Regions from separate parts of the Streptomyces sp. NPDC001339 genome, predicted to be linked through region 3. Evidence: riboswitches for the same ligand, from Rfam matches in the RefSeq annotation. Region 3 holds a riboswitch; each other region holds the start of a gene.

Region 1 (6,960 bases), on a different contig from region 3:
GGTGCGTGGCGCTGAACCGCTGGATGTAGGGGCGTTGGATGAACGGCGACTTGGCGTGGGTGGAGACGAAGTGGCTGCCGACCGCGTAGTCGATGGGGTATTGGGGGTTGAGGGTGAAGGAGTAGCGGTCCTGCCATCCCTGTGGTCCGCGCTCGTGAAGCCACCACTCGTGGGAGCCGAGGGCTGAGGAGCGCCGTTCCATCGTGAAGTCCCAGCCCTCCACGGACAGTTCGGCTCCGTGGATGACGGGGATGGGGGCGAGCGGGCCGCGGCCGAAGCCGACGTCGCTCAGCCAGAGCCGGTCGTCGTCCGCCGCCGTGACGGCCAGCATCGCGTGGGTGGCGGGACGGAGCCTGCCGGCGCCCTCGGTGACGCGGCCGTGCACTCCGGTGAACTCGAAGCCCAGCCGTTCCAGGGCGGCGGCGAACAGGGTCACGTGCTCATAGCAGTAGCCCCCGCGCCGCTCGCGCACCAGCTTGTCCTGCACGGCGTCCACGTGCAGTGCTATCGGCACGCCGAGCAGGGGATCGAGGTTCTCGAACGGGATCGAGGTGACATGCGCGCGCTGGAGTCCGCGGAGCGCCTCCAGAGTCGGGGCGCGGTCACCTTCGTAGCCGATGCGGTCCAGGTAGGCGTCCAGGTCGAGCTCGTCGCCACTCCATCCGTAGGCGGGGTCGGCATGGAGGGTGTGAGGGGTCAAGGGGGTATGGGGGATGTCGTTCATGGCGTTGTCCTTGCATTGCATCGCATTGTCCTGCGTGTGAGGCAGCCGACGAAGGGATCTGCCCAGGAATGTGCTCAAGGCTGCGGCCGGCACCAAGCCATGGCAATTTTCGTTGCCGTTTCCGGGACGGGGACGGGCTACTTGCCGGAGCGGGGTTTGGCGCGTACGTGCATGCGCTCGCCCTGGCGGCCGAAGAGGCTGAGGATCTCCACGGGGCCGTCGCCGGTGCTGCCGAACCAGTGCGGCAGGCGGGTGTCGAACTCGGCGACCTCGCCCGGGCCCAGGATCAGATCGTGGTCGGCCAGTACCAGGCGCAGACGTCCGGCCAGGACGTAGAGCCACTCGTAGCCCTCGTGGGTGCAGGGATCGGGCGTGTGGCGCGTTGCCGGAATGACCGTCTTGTACGGCTGCAGCGGGCCCGGGTGCTGGGTCAGCGCGAGCACAGTGTTGCCGTTCACCTTCTTGGGGGTGAGACGGATACGCGGATCGCCGACTTCGGGGGCACCGACCAGTTCGTCCAGGGGCACCTGATGGGCCTGGGCGATGGGGAGCAGGAGCTCCAGACTGGGCCGGCGCTGCCCGGACTCCAGGCGGGACAGGGTGCTCTTGGAGATGCCGGTGGCCTCGGACAGCGCCGACAGAGTCACCCCGCGCTCGGTGCGCAGTCGCTTGAGGCGGGGGCCGACGTCGGCGAGGGCCTGGGTGATGGCGGGGGAGTGCTCCATGCCCCCATTCCACCGTGCCCGTCCCGATATCGGCAACAAAGGTTGTCGTAGGTGGGTCGTGGTCGCAGCCTGAGACACCGACCCCCGGGCCCGGTTCAGCCGGCCAGGGCGCAGTCCCCGCACTTGGTGCCCACTGGTGAGCGGTAGAAGAGGCAGCAACTGCGGCGACGGAACGTCAGGTCGGGGCCGGTGAGGTGTCCGGTGCCGGCCAGCCGGCCGGTGGCGAGCAGGCTGGTGGTGAGTTCGGTGAGCGGGCCGCGCAGATCCGGGCGGGCGGCCAGGAGTGTACGGGCCGCCTCCACGAGCGCGGACGCGGCGTTTCCGTCCAGGAGCCGGGGAGCGACCTTGACCCGCAGTCCCGCGGCCAGCGCCGCCAGGTGGCGGGGCACCACCTGCTCGTACAGCACCGCGGCGAGGTGTGGCCTCCGGTCGGCGTACCAGCCGGCGGGGACGGGCAGCCGTAGCGCCGGGCCGTCGTCCGCCCGGTGCAGTACGGACAGATCGGGCACGACACCGTGGATGAGCGTGCAGGCCAGGAGGGGGGACCACAGGCGCGCCGCGTGCCCGAGCTGTGCGATGGAGGCACCGATGCGCAGTTCGCGGGTGCGGTACCGCTCGGCGATGGCCTCGGCCCGGTCGGCGAAGCCCAGGGCGTAGGCGTCGTCGACCGAGTGCCAGCCCGCCTCCGGTCCGCCCAGGGGAAGGGTGAAGAAGCCGCCGAGAGCCGCCACGTCCGCAAGGGCCGCCGCGACGACTTCCGCCGGTGCCTCGGGAAGGGCAGGGCACAGGGCAGTGGACATGGTGAGTTCGCTCTCCTCGCACAGTGCGGTCCGTCCGGGGGCGACGCAGGCACCACGCACCTTTTCACCCCTCTTCTCACTCCTCGCTCGACGAAACGTACTATCGCCTGGTCAACACCGCGACGGGAGACAGGAAGCCGGTGCGATTCCGGCACGGTCCCGCCACTGTGACCGGGGAGTGCACCCCTCCGACAGGCCACTGCGCGCGGCGCGGGAAGGCCGGGGGAACGTCGATCCGGGAGTCAGGACACTGGCCTGTCGCGGGCTCGTTCCGAGGAGCGCGGACTCCCCAGGAGGCTCTACACGTGTACGACGGCACGCCCCGTCCCCTTCCCTCTTCTCCCTCTCTCCCTTCTCTCTCCGCTCCCCACCGGCGCTTCCGGCGGGCCGCGGCCCTGACCGCCGTCCTGTCGGCGATGCTGTTGGCCGGCTGCGGTACGACGAAGGGCGCCGTCGGTGACGGGAATTCCTCGGCCCGCTCGGCCTCACCAGCCTCACCGGCGAAAGGCTTCCCGGTCACGATCGACAACTGCGGTACGCGCACGACGTACCGCAAACCGCCCTCACGGGTGGTCACCATCCATCAGCACCCTGCCGAGCTGATGCTGGCACTCGGGCTCAAGGACCGGATGGTGGGTACCGCCTACCCCGACTCGGCCGTCCTGCCCGAACTGAAGAAGGACTTCGAGGCCGTACCGGAGCTCGCGAAGAAGGAACCATCGTTCGAGACGGTCCTGAATGCCGAGCCGGACTTCGTCTACGGGGGCTACGGCAGCGCGTTCGCCGAGAAGACGGGGCGTTCCCGGAAGGCGTTCGCCGACGCCGGTATCGACACCTACCTCAACCGTGAGTCCTGCGGGAAGAAGAAGCAGGTGTCCGTGGCGGACGACTACGACGAGATCCGGACCATCGGCAGGATCTTCGGTGTACCGGAGCGGGCCGAGAAGCTGGTCGGCGACCTCCGGGCGCGGGTCGGCCGGACCACCGAGGCGGTCAAGGGCGCACCCGCCGTGCCCGTGTTCGTCTACGACAGCGGTGACAAGTCGGCGTACACCGCGGGCGGCAAGGGCCTCGGCACCGAGATCATCCGGCTGGCCGGCGGACGGAACGTGTTCGCGGACCTCGACGGCGTCTTCGGTGACGTGTCCTGGGAGCAGGTCGTCGCCCGTAAGCCGGAGGTGATCGCGATCTACGATTACGCCGGAACCGGAAGCGTCGAGCAGAAGAAGGAGTTCCTGCTCTCGCAGCCCGCCCTTGCCGATGTTCCCGCCGTGAAGAACAAGCGGTTCGTCGTGCTGCCGCTGACCGACACCGTGCTCGGCGTCCGCCCGCCGTACGCGGTGGAGAAGCTGGCCAAGGAGCTGCACCCGGAGAGGCTCCGGTGACGGCCGCCTCCGCCAAGGCCTCCGTCAAGGCCGCCGCCCCCGCCAGGGCCGCTGCCTCCCCTGCCCCCTCCCACGCCGCCACCGTCCGGAGCACCGGCCCTGAGCGCCGGCCACGCCGGTGGTCCTTCCTCGCCGCCCTCGCCCTGCTCGCCGTCCTGCTGCTGGCGTCCGTCACGGCGGGTCTGGCCATCGGCTCGGTGCATGTGCCACCCGGTGAGGTGTGGGGCATCGTGACGCACGCGCTGGGCGCCGACTGGGGCGACTGGACGGAGCCGGTCCGGTCCCGGGCGCGCGAGACGATCGTGCTGGACGTTCGGGCCCCGCGCGTGCTGCTCGGGGCGGTGACGGGCGCCGGACTCGCGGTGGTGGGCACGGCGATGCAGGCGCTGGTGCGCAACCCGCTCGCGGAGCCCTACCTGCTCGGCGTCTCCTCGGGCGCGTCCCTGGGCGCCGTCGTGGTGATCGTCTTCGGCGTGAGCCTGTTCGGCGCCGTGTCGCTGTCGGCCGCCGCGTTCGCCGGCGCTCTGGTGACCCTGCTGCTCGTGTACGCCACGGCCCGCGCGGGCGGGCGCATCACCTCCGTGCGGCTGGTGCTGTCGGGGGTGGCGGTCGCGTCCGTCCTCACCGCGGTGATGGACCTGCTGTTGCTGACCGCCGACCGGGGCAACCAGGCGCGCGAGGTCCTCTCCTGGACCCTCGGCGGTCTCGGCGGTGTGCAGTGGGGCACGCTGTGGCTGCCGGGCGCGGCGCTGCTGCTCGGCATCGTCGTCCTGCTGGTCCAGGCCAGGTCGCTGAACCTGCTGCTCGCGGGCGAGGAGGCCGCCACGACGATGGGGCTGGACGTGGCACGGTTCCGGGCCCGTATGTTCGTCCTGCTCTCCCTCGTCACCGGGGTGCTGGTGGCGGCGGCGGGACCGATCGGCTTCGTCGGCCTGATGCTGCCGCACATCGTGCGCCTCTTCGTGGGCGGCGACCACCGCCGTGTGCTGCCCGCGGCCGCGCTGGCCGGAGCGGTGTTCCTGATCTGGGCCGATATCGCGGCGCGTACCGTCGCCGCCCCCATGGAGATCCCCGTCGGCGTACTGACGGCCCTGTGCGGCGGGCCGTTCTTCCTGTGGCTGATGCGCCGGGACGCCCGGCGGAACACCGACCGAGGAGTGGCATGACCTCGACCACGACCGCCACCGAACTCGCCGTGGAAGGCGTCACGCTCACCGCCGGCGCGCGCCACCTGGTGCGAGAGGTGTCACTGACCGCCCGACCCGGCGAGGTGGTCGGCCTGGTCGGCCCCAACGGCAGCGGCAAGTCCAGTCTTCTGCGTGCCGTCTACCGCGTGCTGCGCCCCGATGCCGGGTGCGTACGCGTGGACGGCACCGACGCCTGGTCCCTGCCGGTGCGGCGGCTGGCCCGCACCCTGGCCGCCGTCGTACAGGACCCGGGTGCAGACCTCGATCTGACCGTGCGGCAAGTCGTCGCCCTGGGCCGTACCCCGCACAAGCGGCTGCTCGACGGCGACACCGCCGAGGACGCCCGGCTCATCGAGTCGGCACTGGAGTCGGTGGACGCGGCCGGCCTGGCGGACCGGCCCTTCGACCGGCTCTCCGGGGGCGAGCGCCAGCGCGTGCTCATCGCGCGTGCCCTGGCCCAGCAGCCCTCGCTGCTGGTCCTCGACGAACCGACCAACCACCTGGACATCCGGCACCAGTTGGAGGTCCTCGGCGTCCTGCGGCAGCTGCCGGCCACGTCCCTGGTCGCGCTGCACGACCTGAACCTCGCCGCGTACTACTGCGACCGCCTCTACGTCCTGCACGACGGCGAGGTGACCGCGTCGGGCACACCGGCCGAGGTGCTCACCCCGCAGCTCCTGGCCGAGGTGTACGGCGTGGCGGCCGAGGTGGCCATCCACCCGCGCACGGGCGCACCCCAGGTGACCTTTCTCCCGGGGGAACCCCCTGAGCCGGGCGGCACAGCGGGCTCTTCCGCGCGGTCCACGGACCGACGTCCGTGACCGTGAGGGTGAACGAGCGGGTCCGGCCGGGCTGTGCCGGCCGGACCGGACCGTGCCTCGTGTCCCCCGATCACGAGGCAGCTTACGAGGCGGCTCGACGACGGCCGTCAGGGTCGTACCAGACGACGCCGTCACCACCGTCGTGGCCGATGGTCTGCGCCATGACATTGCCTTCCTGCCAGTACTTGGGGTGCTGTTGGAGGAAGCCGGGGATGGACTGGAGCGAGGTGGCGTCGCACGCCAGGTCCGTGCGGATGCAGTAGCGCTGTACGGGGACGCCGTCGAACTTCGCCGGGCCGGCGCCCGTTGACGTGAATCCCAGGGCGCTCCAGCCCTTCGGAACCTTGGCCCAGATGCCGGTGCCGGGCTGCATGGGGTCGGCGTAGAGCTTGCCGTCCACCTGAGAGCGGGGTATGGCGGTGCCGCCGTTGGCGATGGTCTGGAGCACCTGGTCGGCCACCTGCGCGCCTTGGGAGTAGCCGACGATCGTGAAGCGGGCGCCGGGGTCGCGGCGGTAGGTCTCCTCGGCGGTGGCCAGCAGCCGGCGGTACCCCTCGCGCACGCTGGCGTCGTAGCTGGGTGCGGTGGGATCCGGGGCGTTGTGGCCGTTGAGCCAGGGGCCGGCGCTCGCCGGATAGCAGACCGGCACCGGGATGCCACCGTTGAGGTGCTTGTTGGCTATCGCGTAGGTGGAGGTGCAGTCGGGTGCGGGCGCCGCCGAGCCCGTGCCACCGACCTCCAGGTAGTAGTGGTGCACCGAATCGGCGTGGGCGGTGATGGGCGCGACGGTGGTGAGAGCCACCATGGCTGCTGCCGTCGCACCGGCAGCACCGATCGCCCTTTTCCCTCTGCGGACCAGGGTCATCGCTCTGTTTCTCCTCGACGAGTTGAGGTAGTGCATAGATGGGGAAGTGCACGGATGGGGCAGTGCACAGGTGAGGCAATGCACAACTGCTGTGCTCGACTGTGACGTTAGGAAAGGTCAGTGGAATTATGATGAACTGGCGATGAGTGCGCTGGTGGCGCCCGGTCCGAACCCCCACGGTGATGCGGACCGGGGACACACGACTGTGATGCGGCCTCAGGCTCCTTGCGAGCGCGTGCCGTCCGCGCGGAGAAGCTCGACAATGGCGCGGAAGACGAAGAGATTCGGGATTTCGGACTCCGTCGGCCCCAGGTTGTGCCAATTCCCGTCGATATTGAGCCTGATGGCCCCCTTCCTGATGTCGGTCTGCCGCACCTGCGGCCACCGCGCGGACACCTCTCCGCATCCGACGTTCACCCTCGTCAGCCAGATGTCCCCGAAGGTGAGGCGCTC
Region 2 (6,960 bases), 510 kb from region 3:
GACGCTGTCCGCGCGCAGCTCTTCGAGGGTGACGGCGGTGCCCCGCAGCTCCCGGGCCAGCTCGCCGGCCAGGCCCAGCCGTACGGGGCCGGCCTCGCAGTCCACGACCACCGAGGCGATGCCGTCGGCGGCCAGCAGCCGGGCCGAGCGATGCGCCCGGACCACCGGCTCCGGGCCACCCGTGGCCCGCCCGTCCGTCACCACCACCAGCAGGGGGCGGCGCGACGGATCCCGCATCCGCTCCACCCTCAGCACCTCATGGGCCCGCAGCAGGCCCGCGGACAGGGGCGTGCGGCCGCCGGTCGGCAGCTGCTCCAGCCGCGCCGCCCCGGCCTCGACGGAGGACGTCGGCGGCAGCGTCAACTGGGCGTCGGCGCCCCGGAAGGTGATCATGCCGATCTTGTCGCGTCGCTGGTAGGCGTCCAGCAGGAGGGAGAGCACCGCGCCCTTGACCGCGCTCATCCGCTTCCGTGCCGCCATCGAGCCGGATGCGTCCACGACGAACAGCACGAGATTGCCCTCACGGCCCTCGCGTACCGCCTCGCGCAGGTCGTCCCGGCGTATGAGCAGGCCGGTGCCCCGCCGTCCGCGGGCCCGCTGGTGCGGTGCGGCGGCCTGCACGGTGGCGGCCAGGTGCAGCTTGCCCAGGGTGCCGTGGGGGCGCCGGGCACCGGTCGTCCGGCCGTGCGCGGTCCGGGCGCGGGAGCGGCGGCCGTCGGCGCCCTCGCCGAGGCCGGGGACGTCGAGGCGGCGGGTCCGGAACGGTTCGGCGGCCCCGACCGCGGGCTTCTCGCCGGCCGCGCCGCCCTGGGGCTGGGGCTGGGGCTGGGCGTCGGGCTCGGGCTCATCGGGAGCCTGCGGGTCGGTCTGGCCGGTCTCCCGGTCCTGCTGGTGGGGCAGTTCGGGGCCCGGCGGGGGCCCGTCCGGCCCGCCCTCCTGCGGGGGCTGCCCGCCGCCCGGGCCGCCCCCGTCGGGGCCGCCGTCCGGACCGTCCGGCTCCGGATCGTCGTCGCCGTCCGTGTGCTCGTCCGCGGGCTCGTCCGCGCCGAACTCCTCCAGGACCTGGTCCAGTTTGTCTTCGTCGAGGCCGGGGGCGTCGAAGGGGTTGCGGCGCCGGCGGTGCGGCAGTGCCAGCAGCGCGGCCTGCCGGACGTCCTCCTCCAGGACGTCGGTGCGGCCCGCCCACGCCGCCAGCGCGGTGGCGGTGCGGGCCATCACGATGTCCGCGCGCATCCCGTCCACCTCGAACGCCGCACAGGTCGCCGCGATCTGCCGCAGTGCCCGGTCGCCCAGCACCACATCCGGCAGCAACTCCCGTGCCGCCGCGATGCGTTGCCGCAGCTCCTCTTCCTCGGCCGCCCAGCGCGCCGCGAAGCCGGCCGGATCGGCGTCGTACCCCAGCCTCCGCCGGACCACCTCCACCCGCTGCTCCGGCTCCCGCGAGGCCGCGACCTCGACCGTCAGCCCGAAGCGGTCCAGCAACTGCGGCCGCAGTTCGCCCTCTTCGGGGTTCATGGTGCCGACGAGGAGGAAGCGCGCGGCGTGCCGTACGGAGACGCCCTCGCGCTCGACGTACGAGGCGCCCATGGCGGCGGCGTCGAGCAGCAGGTCCACCAGGTGGTCGTGCAAGAGGTTGACCTCGTCGACGTACAGGATGCCGCGGTGGGCGTCGGCCAGCAGACCCGGTTCGAAGGCCTTCACGCCCTCGGACAGGGCCCGTTCGATGTCCAGCGCGCCGACCAGCCGGTCCTCGGAGGCGCCGACGGGCAGTTCGACCATACGGGTCGGGCGGGACTCGGCGGCGCCCGGCCCGTGCGGCCCGTCGGGGCAGCCGGGGTCGGGCGCGGCGGGCGCGCAGGCGAAGCGGCAGCCGCCGATCACGTCCACGGTCGGCATCAGCGCCGCCAGTGCCCGTACTGCGGTCGACTTGGCGGTCCCTTTCTCGCCGCGGACCAGCACCCCGCCGACCGCGGGGCTCACCGCGTTCAGCAGCAGTGCCAGCCGTAGATCGGTCATGCCGACGACGGCCGTGAAGGGGTACTGCGGGGTGGTCGTGTTGTGCGCGGTTGTCATGCTGTTTCGTCCTCCACGTCGCCGTCGGCTCCCGGAACCGTCCGTTGCGTACCCCTCATGGCGCCCCCGGAGGCACGAACGGCAGCCCCTCCGGCACTCCGTCCTCGATCAGCCGCAGCAGCGCCGCCGTGTCCGCGTGCTCCTCGATCAGATCGCCCAGCCGGTCCAGCTGCTCCTCGCGCAGGGTGCCGAAGCTGGTGTCGGGGGCCGGGACGAACGCCCGGCCCGCGTCGGCCGCGACCCGTCGCAGGAAGGCCCGGCGGAAGGCGTCGCTCTCCAGGGAACCGTGCCAGTGTGTGCCCCATACGGAGCCCACCCGGCAGCCGTCCAGGCCGTGCCCCTGGTCATCGGACATGAACGCCTCGTCCCCGCCGGTGACTTCGGCGACACCGTGGTGGATCTCGTAGCCCTCCACCGGCTCGCCCAGCGCCTCGCCGGACGGGCGGGCGAGGGTCTTCTCCACCGCGAACCGCACCCGTACGGGCAGCAGCCCCAGTCCGTCGACCGTGCCCGCCCTCGACTCGACCTCGTCGTCGATGCGCTCGCCGAGCATCTGGTAGCCGCCGCAGATGCCCAGCACCGGGCGGCCCTCGGCGGCCCGCCGGGCGAGGGCGTCCGCGAGACCGCGCGCACGCAGCCACTCCAGTGCCCGGACCGTACCGCGGGTACCGGGCAGCACCACCAGATCCGCATCGGCCAGTTCCTCGGCCCGGTCCACGAACCGCACCACCACGCCCGGTTCGGCGGCCAGCGCGTCCACATCGGTGAAGTTCGACATCAGCGGTACGGCGCAGACCGCCACCCGCAGGACGTCCGCGCCGTGCGGTGGGGCCACCACGCTCTCGCGCACCGCGCCGCGCAGCGACACCCGGAGGCCGTCCTCCTCGTCGATGCCGAGCCCGTGCGCGAAGGGCAGCACGCCCAGCGTGGGGCGGCCGGTGAGGCCGCGCAGCATCTCCAGCCCGGGCTCCAGCAGCGTCACATCGCCCCGGAACTTGTTGACCAGATACCCCGCGACCAGCGCCTGGTCCTCCTTCGACAGCAGCGCCGTGGTCCCGAAGAAGGACGCGAAGACCCCGCCGCGGTCGATGTCACCGACCACCACCACCGGTATCCGGGCGGCCCGGGCGATGCCCATGTTCACGATGTCGGTGCGCCGCAGGTTGATCTCGGCGGGGCTGCCGGCGCCCTCGCAGATCACGGCGTCGTGCGTGCGCCGCAGCTCGGCCAGGCACTCCGTCACCGTGCCCAGCAACTTCTCCTGCCGCCCGGCGTGGTAGCCGCGCGCACTCAGCTCACCCACGGGCTTGCCCAGCAGCACCACCTGGCTGCTGCGGTCGCCGCCCGGCTTGAGCAGCACCGGGTTCATCAGCGCGGTCGGCTCCACTCGGGCCGCGGCGGCCTGCATCGCCTGGGCCCGTCCGATCTCCGCGCCCTCCCGCGTCACAAAGGAGTTGAGCGACATGTTCTGCGCTTTGAACGGCGCCACCTTGACGCCCTGCCGGGCCAGCCAGCGGCAGATGCCCGCCGTCACCACGCTCTTGCCCGCGTCCGAGGTCGTACCGGCCACCAGCAGCCCGCCGCCCGGCTTGCTGCCGGATGCCGTACCGCCGGATGCCGTGCCATCGGACGCAGCCGTCCGCCCGCTCATCGCGATTCCCTTCGCGTCCGCCGTACCGCGCCCCACGCCAGCCCCGCCGCCAGCCGCCCCGCCACCGTCGCCGCCAGCGCCAGCGCGCTCACCCGCCGCGAGAGCCGTACCGCCCGCTCGATGTCCGCCGCCGTGGCCGGCCGCGCCCCGCCGTTGAGCACCGGGCGGTGCTCGACCCGTCCGCCGTACGCCAGCGTGCCGCCCAGCCGTACGTCCAGGGCGCCCGCGAACGACGCCTCCACCGGGCCCGCGTTGGGGCTCGGGTGGGCCGCGCCGTCCGCCTTCCAGGCCCGCAGCGCGCCGCGCCGGTCCGGGCCGGCGAGCACGGTCAGCGCGGCGGTCAGCCGGGAGCCGGGCCAGCCGGCGAGGTCGTCGAGCCGGGCCGAGGCCCAGCCGAAGCGGCGGTAACGCGGGGACTTGTGACCCACCATCGCGTCCAGTGTGTTCACCGCCCGGAACGCCACCAGCCCGGGCACTCCGCCGACGGCGCCCCACACCAGTGCGCCCACCACCGCGTCCGAGGTGTTCTCGGCGACCGACTCCACCACCGCGCGGGCCATCTGCGGCCCGTCCAGGGCCTGGGGATCGCGCCCGCACAGATGCGGCAGCCGCTCCCGGGCCACGTCCCAGTCGCCCGCCGTGAGCGCTCCGCCGAGGGCCCGCGCCTCCCGGCCGAGCGAGGTGCCGCCCAGCACGGCCCACACCGTCATCGCGGTCAGCGCGACCCGGGCACCGCGATGGTCCCGTACGGCGCGCTGCAGCAGTGCGGCACCGGCGGCCGCGCCACCCGCGCACAGCACGGCATGGACCGCCCCGTAGCCGCGGTGGTCGCGCCACAGCCGGCGCTCGACGGTGTACGCGGCCCGGCCGAACGCGGCCACCGGATGGCCGCGCCGCGGATCCGCCGCGACCAGGTCACCGAGAAAGCCGAGGGCCGCGCCGCACGCGTATCCCGCGTGTTCGCCGCGCATCGGATCAGGCCGCCGTCAGGCCTCGAACGGGCCCTGCGGCGGGCGGACGGCAGGGAGGAGACGACAGGGCCATGGCGGTATGTCCTCACTCAGGGTCCGCGCCCTGGTTCGACGTGAACGGCGACCAGAGTCTCCTGGCTCCCGGATCGGCGTGGCCTCCGGCCTTCCAGCCCGTACGGGTACGAGCCGTGGCCCTCGTCGGAGGAGCGCTCCCCGGTGACAGTGGCGGGACCGCGCCGGATTCGCACCGGACTTCCTCTGCTGTCGCCGATTGGCTCCGGCAGTCCACCACGCGCCGCGAACGCCCGTCAACTCGCCCTTGACCTGCGGCGCTACGCCGTGGCGGCGGCTGTGGCGGAGGCCACAGAAGGGCAACGGAGTGGCAGGGGTGACGACGCGCCGGCCGGAGACGTCGGCCGGAGAAGCGGAGAGGCGTTCGCGGATCGTGGCCGATGCCGTGATCCGCGAACGCCTCGAGCGGGGCCCCGCCTCCCCTTGGTGCCGTGATTCTCTTCGGCGCCGTGATTCTCTGTCAGGACTCTCTGTCAGCTGGCGACGATCAGGTAGATGCCGTACGCCACGGCCGCCGCGCAGAGGGCGAAGGCGGCCACCGCCCCGGCCCGCGCGCCCGCACCGGGCGCGGTCGCCGCGGCGGCCTCGCCCTCCCGGCCCGGCTTGCGGGAGGTACCGACGATGCCGAGGGTGAACAGGCCCACGATCCCGACCGTCACCACGATGCTGACGCCGAAGACCTGACCGAATGCTGCCCAGTCGATGCTCATGAAGGGTTCCTTGGGTGAGAGCCGCTAGGGGGTGGCCGTCGCGGCCTGGGCGCGTGGGGCGGACGGGGAGCCGTGCTGTGCGACCTCCGGCTCGTCGGCGGAGTGCGAGGCGTCGCCGGAGGCGGCCGGGGCCGGCTGGCCCGCCGGGGGAGGGGAGACAGCCCGGAGCGCGGTGGTCACCACGCCCGCCGGCTCGGCGGGCGGCACCTCGTTGACGTTGGTGTGGTCGATGGTGTTGCGCCGCGAGGCGGCCCAGATCGCACCGGAGACGGCGAGGGCGAGGACGGCCGTCGCGGTCACGCCCCAGGTGCCCTGCTTGGCCAGGAGCGCGGCGCCCGCCGCGACCGCACCGGCGGCCGGCAGCGTCAGGGCCCAGGCGGCGACCATCCGGCCGGCCGTGGACCAGCGCACCACGCCGCCCTTGCGGCCCAGGCCCGAGCCCGTCACCGCGCCGGAGCAGACCTGGGTGGTGGAGAGCGCGAAGCCGAGGTGGGAGGAGGCCAGGATGGTGGCCGCGGCGCCGGTCTGGGCGGCGAAGCCCTGCGGCGGCTGGATGTCGGTGATGCCCTTGCCCATCGTGCGGATGATCCGCCAGCCGCCCAGGTACGTGCCGAGCGCGATGGCCAGACCGGCCGAGGCGATGACCCACAGCGGCGGGTCGGCGTGCGGGGCGACCACGCCTCCGGTGATCAGCGCGAGGGTGATCACGCCCATCGTCTTCTGGGCGTCGTTGGTGCCGTGGGCGAGCGAGACCAGGGCGGCCGAGGCGATCTGGCCGGCGCGGTAGCCCTTGGCGGTGTCGGCCTCGTCGCGGTTGCGGGCCAGGCGGTAGGTCAGCCGGGTCGCGGCCGTCGCGGCCACTCCGGCGACGATCGGGGCGGCCACCGCCGGGATCAGGACCTTCATCACCACGGCGTCACCGTGCACGCCCTGGGAGCCGACGGAGACCAGCGTGGCACCGATCAGACCGCCGAAGAGCGCGTGGGACGAGCTGGAGGGGAGGCCCGCGAGCCAGGTCAGCAGGTTCCACACAATGGCGCCGACCAGACCGGCGAAGATCACTTCGGGTCTGATACCGGCGCTCTCATCGATGATCCCCCCGGAGATGGTCTTGGCCACCTCCACGGACAGGAAAGCGCCGACGAGGTTGAGCGCTGCCGACATCGCCACCGCGGTCCTGGGCTTCAGGGCGCCGGTGGAGATGGTGGTGGCCATTGCGTTGGCCGTGTCGTGGAAGCCGTTCGTAAAATCGAACACCAAGGCCGTGACGATCACGATCCCGATGAGAAGCGTGATGTGTTCCATTCACCCAGGCAATCAGTTCGAAGGTCAGTGTCGCCGGGGACCGTACGGAGAGTGGGTGAACGGAAAGTGAACTGATGCGGGCCTGGCGATGACGTCACCGCGCTGTTCGCGCGGAGGTGCCTCTCACGTCACTTCCGCCTCACCTTTCGGCCACCTTGTTCTGCTCTGCCGTAGCAGG
Region 3 (6,960 bases):
CGGGCTGGTACTTGGCGGCGTAGTCGAACAACGGTGTCGTCAGCTCGATCTCGACCACGGGGAGCACCTCGTCGCCGACCACGGCCACGGTGAACTCCCGCCCCGGAAGGAACGGTTCCACCAGCAGCTCACCGCCTCCGGAGTCTTCGGAGTATGCGGAGTCTTCGGAGTTTGCGGAGTTTGCGGAGTTTGCGGCGTGCACCTCGGCCGCCACCTGTGCCAGCTGTGACAGCGAGTCGACCCGGTGGACCGCCACACTCGAACCGTCCGCAACCGGCTTGGCCACCACCGGGCCTGCCCCCACCAGCCGCTGCACGTCCTGCGGCGCCTCGCCCGCCCCGGGCCGCCACAGCACCCGCTCGGCCACCGGCACACCCGCGGCGCCCAGCACCGCCTGCGCCCGCCCCTTGTGCCACGCCGCCGCGCAGGCCGCGCTGCCCGCACCGGTGAACCGCACACCGGCCATCTCCAGCAGCGCCTGCACATGCCCGTCCTCGCCCCAGCCGCCGTGCAGCGCCAGGAACACCGACTCGGCCCCGCGCAGCAGATCGAGGACCGGGCCGCCGGTCAGGGCGGCGTGCATACGTCGCCGCAACCGATGCCGGTCCAGCGGGGACGGCGGCTCCTTCCCCACCCCGACCGCGTCGACCGGGTCACCGGGTCGCAGCGGCCCGGCCAGAACCGGCACTTCGGCGGCCGGGTCGACCAGCACCACCTCGTGTCCCCGCTCCAGCGCGGCCCGGGCGACCGACCAGCCCGAGGCCAGGGAGACGTCTCGCTCCGAACTCTCTCCACCACAAAGAATCACCAGACGCATATCCGGATTCTGCCGCACCGCGGCCGCCGGATGCCGTCCCCGCCGGCCCGCGCCCGTACCCGCTTCCCGCTTCCCGCTTCCCGCTTCCCGGAGACCCTTCACTCCTCTGGTTACTCCCCTGGTCACTCCTCCGGCGGGAAGACCGCCTCACCACCACCGGCGGCGGTGAGGACGATCGCCTCCACCGGACAGCCCTCGGCCGCCGCCAGCAGGCTCTCCGCGGCGTCCGCCTCCGTCGCCGTAGGGTGCGACTGCCGGGCCGGGTCCAGCCGGAAGCCGTCCGGCGCCATGGCGACGCACATCCCCGATCCGATGCACACCCTCCGATCCACCTCGACCCGCCAGCGGTCCGCCATCAGGCACCCGCCGGCAGATGGATCATCTTGTGCTCCAGGTAGGCACCGAAGCCCTCGGGGCCGAACTCCCGGCCGATACCGGAGTTCTTGTAGCCGCCGAACGGGCCCAGCATGTCGATGCTGAAGGTGTTCACCGAGTACGTACCGGTACGCACCTGCCGGGCGATGTCCGTGCCGTGCTCGACGTCGGCGGTCCAGACCGAGCCCGAAAGGCCGTACTCCGAGTCGTTGGCGATCCGTACCGCCTCCGCCTCGTCCTCGTACGGCAGCAGGCAGATGACCGGGCCGAAGATCTCCTCACGCGCGATCCGCATGGAGTTGGCGACCTCGCCGAAGAGGGTCGGCTCGACGTACCAGCCCGTCGGCTGCCCCTTCGGCCGCCCGCCGCCCGTCAGGACCTTGGCGCCTTCCTCCCGCCCGAGCGCGATGTAGTCCAGAGAGCGCTGCTGTTGGCGGCGGGCGACCAGCGGCCCGACCTCGGTGGCCGGATCCAGTGGGTCGCCGACGGTGAGCGCGTCGGCGGCCGCCGCGAACCGTTCGGCGATCTCGTCGTAGCGGGCGCGCGGCGCGAGGATCCGCGTCTGGGCCACGCAGGCCTGGCCGTTGATCATCCAGGCGAACGGCACGATGCCGGCCACCGCAGCGTCCAGGTCCGCATCCGGCAGGATCAACGCCGCGGATTTGCCTCCGAGTTCGAGGGTGACCCGGCTGAGGTTGCGGGCGGCGACCTCCATGACCCGTTTGCCGGCCGCGACCGAGCCGGTGAACGACACCTTGTCCACTCCCGGATGCCCGACCAAGTACTCGCTGACCTCGCGGTCCGCGGGCAGAATCGACAGCACCCCTTCCGGCAGCCCGGCCTCGGTGACGATCTCCGCCAGCAGATATGCGTCCAGCGGGGTCTCCGGCGACACCTTCAGTACCGCCGAGCAGCCCGCCAGCAGCGCGGGCGCGAGCTTGGCCGCGGCGGTGAACTGCGGGACGTTCCAGGGCACTACGGCCGCCACCACCCCGACCGGCTCGCGCCGGACGAGGATCGGTCCCAGCACACCGTCCCGCCGCTCTTCGAACGAGAAGTCGCGGGCCACCGTCAGCGCCGCGTCCCAGGCCAGCACCGCGGCCAGCGACTGCACCATGACGCCGGAGGTGTACGGGGTGCCGTTCTCGGAGCTGATGACCTTGGCGAACTCCTCGCTACGGGCCGCGAAGGCGTCCTTGATACGGGTCACCACCGCGATCCGGTCCGCCAGCGGGGCATGCGCCCAGACCCCGGAGTCGAAGGACGTGCGGGCGGCCGACACCGCGCGGTCGACATCGTCCCGCGAGGCGTGCGGGACCCGGCCGATGACCTGTTCGGTGTGCGGTGAGACGACCTCGATCACGTCCCGGCCGGCCGGATCGGCCAACTCACCGCCTATGTAGAGCTTTCCGTGCTCGACGAGGTCGCTCATCGCTGCCGCCTCCTGCGGGTTGGCCGCTGTCCGACGCCGGTGCTCCCTACCGTCAGGAACTGATACCAGTTCTAGTTGCAGGAGTCCATGAGAAGGAGTCCTTGAGAGGGGGTTCGTGAGAGGGGGTTCGTGAGAGGGGGTTCATGAGAAGGAGTCCATGACGAGACGTCCACGGCATGAGCTCGACCACTTAACCCGGTATGGCCGAAATGCCCGGAATAGCAGAAATGCTCGATGCCTGTCGCCGACCCGTCGGGATCCGGGGCGGCGCCGGTTAAGGTGGGCGGGACAACTTCATCCGTACCTGATCGGGGGAAGCCGGTGGAAATCCGGCGCTGACCCGCAACCGTGAGGACGGCTGGCCCGGCCCGCGCGCCGCACCCGGCCGTACGAGCCGGAGCACCCGATGGGGCACGACCAAGGCTCCCGCCACCGGAACCGTAAGCCGCCCACCTGGGCGGACGGCCCGGCGTGCGGCACCGTCGAGGTATGCGGAGCTGAGCCCGGTGTCCTCGCGCGCCCGATCGCAGGATCGGCGCGCGCGGCCTGCCGAGCGCGGCTCCGTACCATCGCCGCGACCCGAACCGAGAGGCACCGACCCGATGGCCCCCATGGCTTCCATGGCTCCCCACGCTCCGCTGACGCACCCCGTCGCCTTCCTGGCACGCCGCGCCGCCACGGCGCTGGCTGCCGCGGCGGTGCTGGGCACGGCCGCGGCTCCCGCCGCGTTCGCGGACGCTCCGTCGCCGGCCCCGTCGGCCGGCAAGCTGCCGAGCGGGCTGTACGGCACGAAGGACCCGCAGTACGACGGCGTCTGGCGGCAGTCGCTGGCGCTGCTGGCACAGCACACGGTGGGCGTACGGCCCGCGGCGCCGGCCGTGGACTGGCTGGCTGGGCAGCAGTGCGCGGACGGCTCGTTCGCCGCCTTCCGTGCCGAGCCGGGCAAGGCCTGCGACGCCAAGACGATGCGGGACACCAACCAGACGGCCGCCGCGGTGCAGGCACTGGCCGCCCTCGGCGGGCACGGCGACGCCGTGAAGAAGGCCGTGGACTGGCTGAAGTCGGTGCAGAACGACGACGGCGGCTGGAGCTCGATGCCCGGCTCGCCCAGCGACGCCAACTCCACCTCCGTGGTGATCGGCGCGCTCACGGCGGCCGGCGAGAAGCCGGAGTCGGTCACGTCCCGGAAGGGCGGCAAGAACCCGTACGACGGGCTGCTCACCTTCCAGCTGGGCTGCGACGCCGACGTCAAGGAGGGCGAGCGCGGCGCGTTCACCTTCCAGCTCAAGGGAGCGGCGCCGAACGCGGACGCCACGGCGGCCGCGGCCACCGGCGCGCTCGGCAAGGGCTTCGTCGTGGCACCTTCCGGTGACCGTCAGGACACCCCGGTCAACCCGCTGAGCTGCGAGGACGGCAAGCAGCAGGGGACGGCGGGACGGGACCGGGCAGCGGACGCCGGTGCCGCCTACCTCGTCGCACAGCTCGACGCGAACGAGCAGCATCTGCCCTCCGCGATGCCGGGTCAGGAGAAGCAGCCCGATGTCGGCAACACCGCCGATGCCGTGGTCGCGCTGGCGGCCGGTGGGCACGGCTCCGCGGCCCAGAAGCCGCTGAAGTGGCTGGAGCGGAACGCGGCGGGCTGGGCCGAGCAGAGCGGCCCGGCCGCGTACGCCCAGCTGGTGCTGGCCGCGCACGCCACCGGTACCGACCCGCGGTCGTTCGGCGGTACGGACCTGGTCGCCGCGCTGAACGCGACCGGCCCCAAGCCGGCCTCGGTGAACGAGAAGGACGGCAACGGCTCGGACACGTCCGGCGAAGCCGAGGACTCCAAGGACAGCGGCGGCGGCTTCGGCCTCTGGTTGGTCATCGGCATCGGGCTCGCCATCGGTGCCGGCATCGGCTTCCTGCTGAGCGGCCGCAGGAAGAAGAACGATCTCTGATGCGGCGGACGTGGCCGGCGCGGCAGAGGTGGGGGACGGGGCGTACCGAACCGGCGCGGCTGATACGGCTGACGCTGCTGACACGTCCCGGGCGGGTCTTCGGGGCGGTGCTGCTGGCCGGTGCGGTCGTCGGTCTGGGCGCCGGGCCGGCCCAGGCCCAGGAGTACCGCTACTGGTCCTTCTGGCAGGGCGCGGAGGCCAAGGGCGGCAGTGGCCCGAGCGGCTCCGGTTCCTGGACGTACGCCACCGCGGGGCCGGCCACCGTACGGCCCGCCGATGGCACGGTCGAGGGCTTCCGCTTCACCGTCAGCGCCGACTCCGCGGCGGCCGGCACGCCGCGTACGGCCGCGGACTTCGACGCGATCTGCCGCGATACGCCCGCCAAGGACGGCCGTAAGCGGATCGGCGTCGTCCTCGACTTCGGCACCGCCTCGGACGCGCCGGACGGCGAACGGCCGCCGAAGGCCCGGACGGAGTGCGCCCAGGTGCCCGAGGATGCCTCGGCGGGTGAGGCGCTGGCCGCGGTCGCGCCGCCGCTGCGCTACGACTCCAGCGCGTTGCTGTGCGCCATCGCCGGGTACCCGAAGGCGGGCTGCGGGGACCAGGTGAACGGGTCGAAGGGGTCGGACGGATCCGGCTCCGGCGGACCCGGCGGGACGAAGGACGGCGGCGGGAAGAACACCGCGGCGAAGGGCAGCGGCGCGGAGGACGGCAGCGGGGAGGACAGCGGCGGGCCGTCCGCCGGGCTGCTCGGCGGTGTCGCGGCCGTCGTCGTACTGGGCGCGGCGGCCGTGTGGCAGGCGCGCCGCCGACGCGGATGAGCGCCCCGCAGGCGACCCGTACCACCGCGCTGCACGCCGGCGCCTGGTGGCTGTGGGCGCTCGGACTGGCCACCGCGGCCTCCCGCACCACCAACCCGCTGCTGCTGGGACTCCTGGTGGGAGTGGCCGGCTATGTGGTCGCGGTCCGTCGTACGGATGCGCCGTGGGCCCGTTCGTACGGCGCGTTCGTCAAGCTCGGCCTGGTCGTGATCGCCATCCGGCTGGTCTTCGGGGTCGTTCTCGGCACGCCCGTTCCCGGTACCCACACCCTGTTCACCCTGCCCGAAGTGCCCCTGCCGGACTGGGCGCAGGGCGTCCGGCTCGGTGGCCGGGTCACCGCGGAGGGCATGCTCTTCACGCTGTACGAGGGGCTGAAGCTGGCCACCCTCCTGATCTGCGTCGGCGCCGCCAACGCGCTCGCCAGCCCGGCCCGGCTGCTGAAGTCCCTGCCGGGCGCGCTGTACGAGGCGGGCGTGGCGGTCGTCGTCGCCATGACCTTCGCACCGAACCTGGTCGCCGACGTCCAGCGGCTGCGCGCCGCGCGCCGGCTGCGCGGCCGCCCCGACCGCGGGTTCAAGGCGCTGCTCCAGGTCGGTCTGCCGGTGCTGGAGGGCGCGTTGGAGCGTTCGGTGGCGCTGGCCGCGGCCATGGACGCCCGCGGCTACGGCCGGAGCGCACAGGTGCCGCGCGCCGTACGGCACACCACCTCCGCGCTCACCCTCGGCGGCCTGCTCGGCATCTGCGCCGGTACGTACGGCCTGTTGGGCGGCACCGGGGGCGGCTACGGGCTGCCGCTGCTGCTCGGCGGACTGGCCGCGGCGCTCGGCGGACTGTGGCTCGGCGGCCGCCGCTCGGTCCGCACCCGGTACCGCCCGGAGCGCTGGGGCCCGCGCGCCTGCCTCGTCGCGGGCTCCGGTATCGCCGTGGCCGCCGCGATGATCTGGGCCAGCGCCTACGCTCCCGCCGCCCTGCACCCGCCCGCGGTCCCCCTCACCGCTCCCGTCCTCCCCCTCTGGCCGGCCGCGGCCGTCCTCCTCGGACTGCTTCCGGCGATCGTGGCGCCGGCCCCGCCCCCGGCCGTGGCATCGGCATCGGCATCGGCATCGGCACACGAGGAATCCGTAAAGCACGGGAAGCAGAGGAAGTACGAGACGTACGAGAAGCTCGAGACGTACGAGAAGCACGAGCGGCACGAAAACGAGCGGCACAAGAAGGAGCCCACCCAGTGATCCGGTTCGAGCAGGTCTCGGTCACGTACGGCGACGCCGCGGCGCCCGCCGTCCAGGGCATCGATCTGACCGTCCCCGAGGGCGAACTGTGCCTCCTGGTCGGCCCCTCCGGCGTGGGCAAGTCCACCCTCCTGAACGCCGTCTGCGGACTCGTCCCGCACTTCACCGGCGGCACCCTGCACGGCCGCGTCACCGTCGACGGCCGCGACACCCGCACCCACAAACCACGTGAACTCGCCGATGTCGTCGGCACCGTGGGCCAGGACCCGCTGTCCCACTTCGTCACCGACACCGTCGAGGACGAACTCGCCTACGGCATGGAGTCGCTCGGCCTCGCCCCCGACGT

The links. Region 3 has a riboswitch for cobalamin ahead of ACFY12_RS21195 (prenyltransferase/squalene oxidase repeat-containing protein). Riboswitches for the same ligand answer to the same signal wherever they lie in the genome.
Region 1: linked by a shared signal. The riboswitch ahead of ACFY12_RS31570 (ABC transporter substrate-binding protein) and the one ahead of ACFY12_RS21195 (prenyltransferase/squalene oxidase repeat-containing protein) in region 3 are both predicted to bind cobalamin.
Region 2: linked by a shared signal. The riboswitch ahead of ACFY12_RS23365 (cobalamin biosynthesis protein) and the one ahead of ACFY12_RS21195 (prenyltransferase/squalene oxidase repeat-containing protein) in region 3 are both predicted to bind cobalamin.

The regions. Positions count from the first base shown of each region.
Region 1 covers NZ_JBIAWT010000014.1:103,299-110,258, reverse strand. Annotated here, with positions in the region: gene ACFY12_RS31585 (arylamine N-acetyltransferase) at 1-724, opposite strand, end outside; gene ACFY12_RS31580 (helix-turn-helix domain-containing protein) at 862-1,449, opposite strand; gene ACFY12_RS31575 ((2Fe-2S)-binding protein) at 1,545-2,249, opposite strand; cobalamin riboswitch at 2,341-2,523, shown strand; gene ACFY12_RS31570 (ABC transporter substrate-binding protein) at 2,555-3,634, shown strand; gene ACFY12_RS31565 (FecCD family ABC transporter permease) at 3,631-4,800, shown strand; gene ACFY12_RS31560 (ABC transporter ATP-binding protein) at 4,797-5,642, shown strand; gene ACFY12_RS31555 (PE-PPE domain-containing protein) at 5,725-6,507, opposite strand; gene ACFY12_RS31550 (DUF6585 family protein) at 6,724-6,960, opposite strand, start outside.
Region 2 covers NZ_JBIAWT010000007.1:563,604-570,563, forward strand. Annotated here, with positions in the region: gene ACFY12_RS23355 (putative cobaltochelatase) at 1-2,073, opposite strand, end outside; gene ACFY12_RS23360 (cobyric acid synthase) at 2,129-3,724, opposite strand; gene ACFY12_RS23365 (cobalamin biosynthesis protein) at 3,721-4,695, opposite strand; cobalamin riboswitch at 4,823-4,955, opposite strand; gene ACFY12_RS23370 (hypothetical protein) at 5,241-5,477, opposite strand; gene ACFY12_RS23375 (anion permease) at 5,502-6,782, opposite strand.
Region 3 covers NZ_JBIAWT010000007.1:52,607-59,566, reverse strand. Annotated here, with positions in the region: gene ACFY12_RS21210 (ATP-grasp domain-containing protein) at 1-817, opposite strand, end outside; gene ACFY12_RS21205 (ferredoxin) at 940-1,173, opposite strand; gene ACFY12_RS21200 (aldehyde dehydrogenase) at 1,173-2,624, opposite strand; cobalamin riboswitch at 2,898-3,050, shown strand; gene ACFY12_RS21195 (prenyltransferase/squalene oxidase repeat-containing protein) at 3,236-4,564, shown strand; gene ACFY12_RS21190 (SCO2322 family protein) at 4,564-5,385, shown strand; gene ACFY12_RS21185 (energy-coupling factor transporter transmembrane protein EcfT) at 5,382-6,614, shown strand; gene ACFY12_RS21180 (ABC transporter ATP-binding protein) at 6,611-6,960, shown strand, end outside.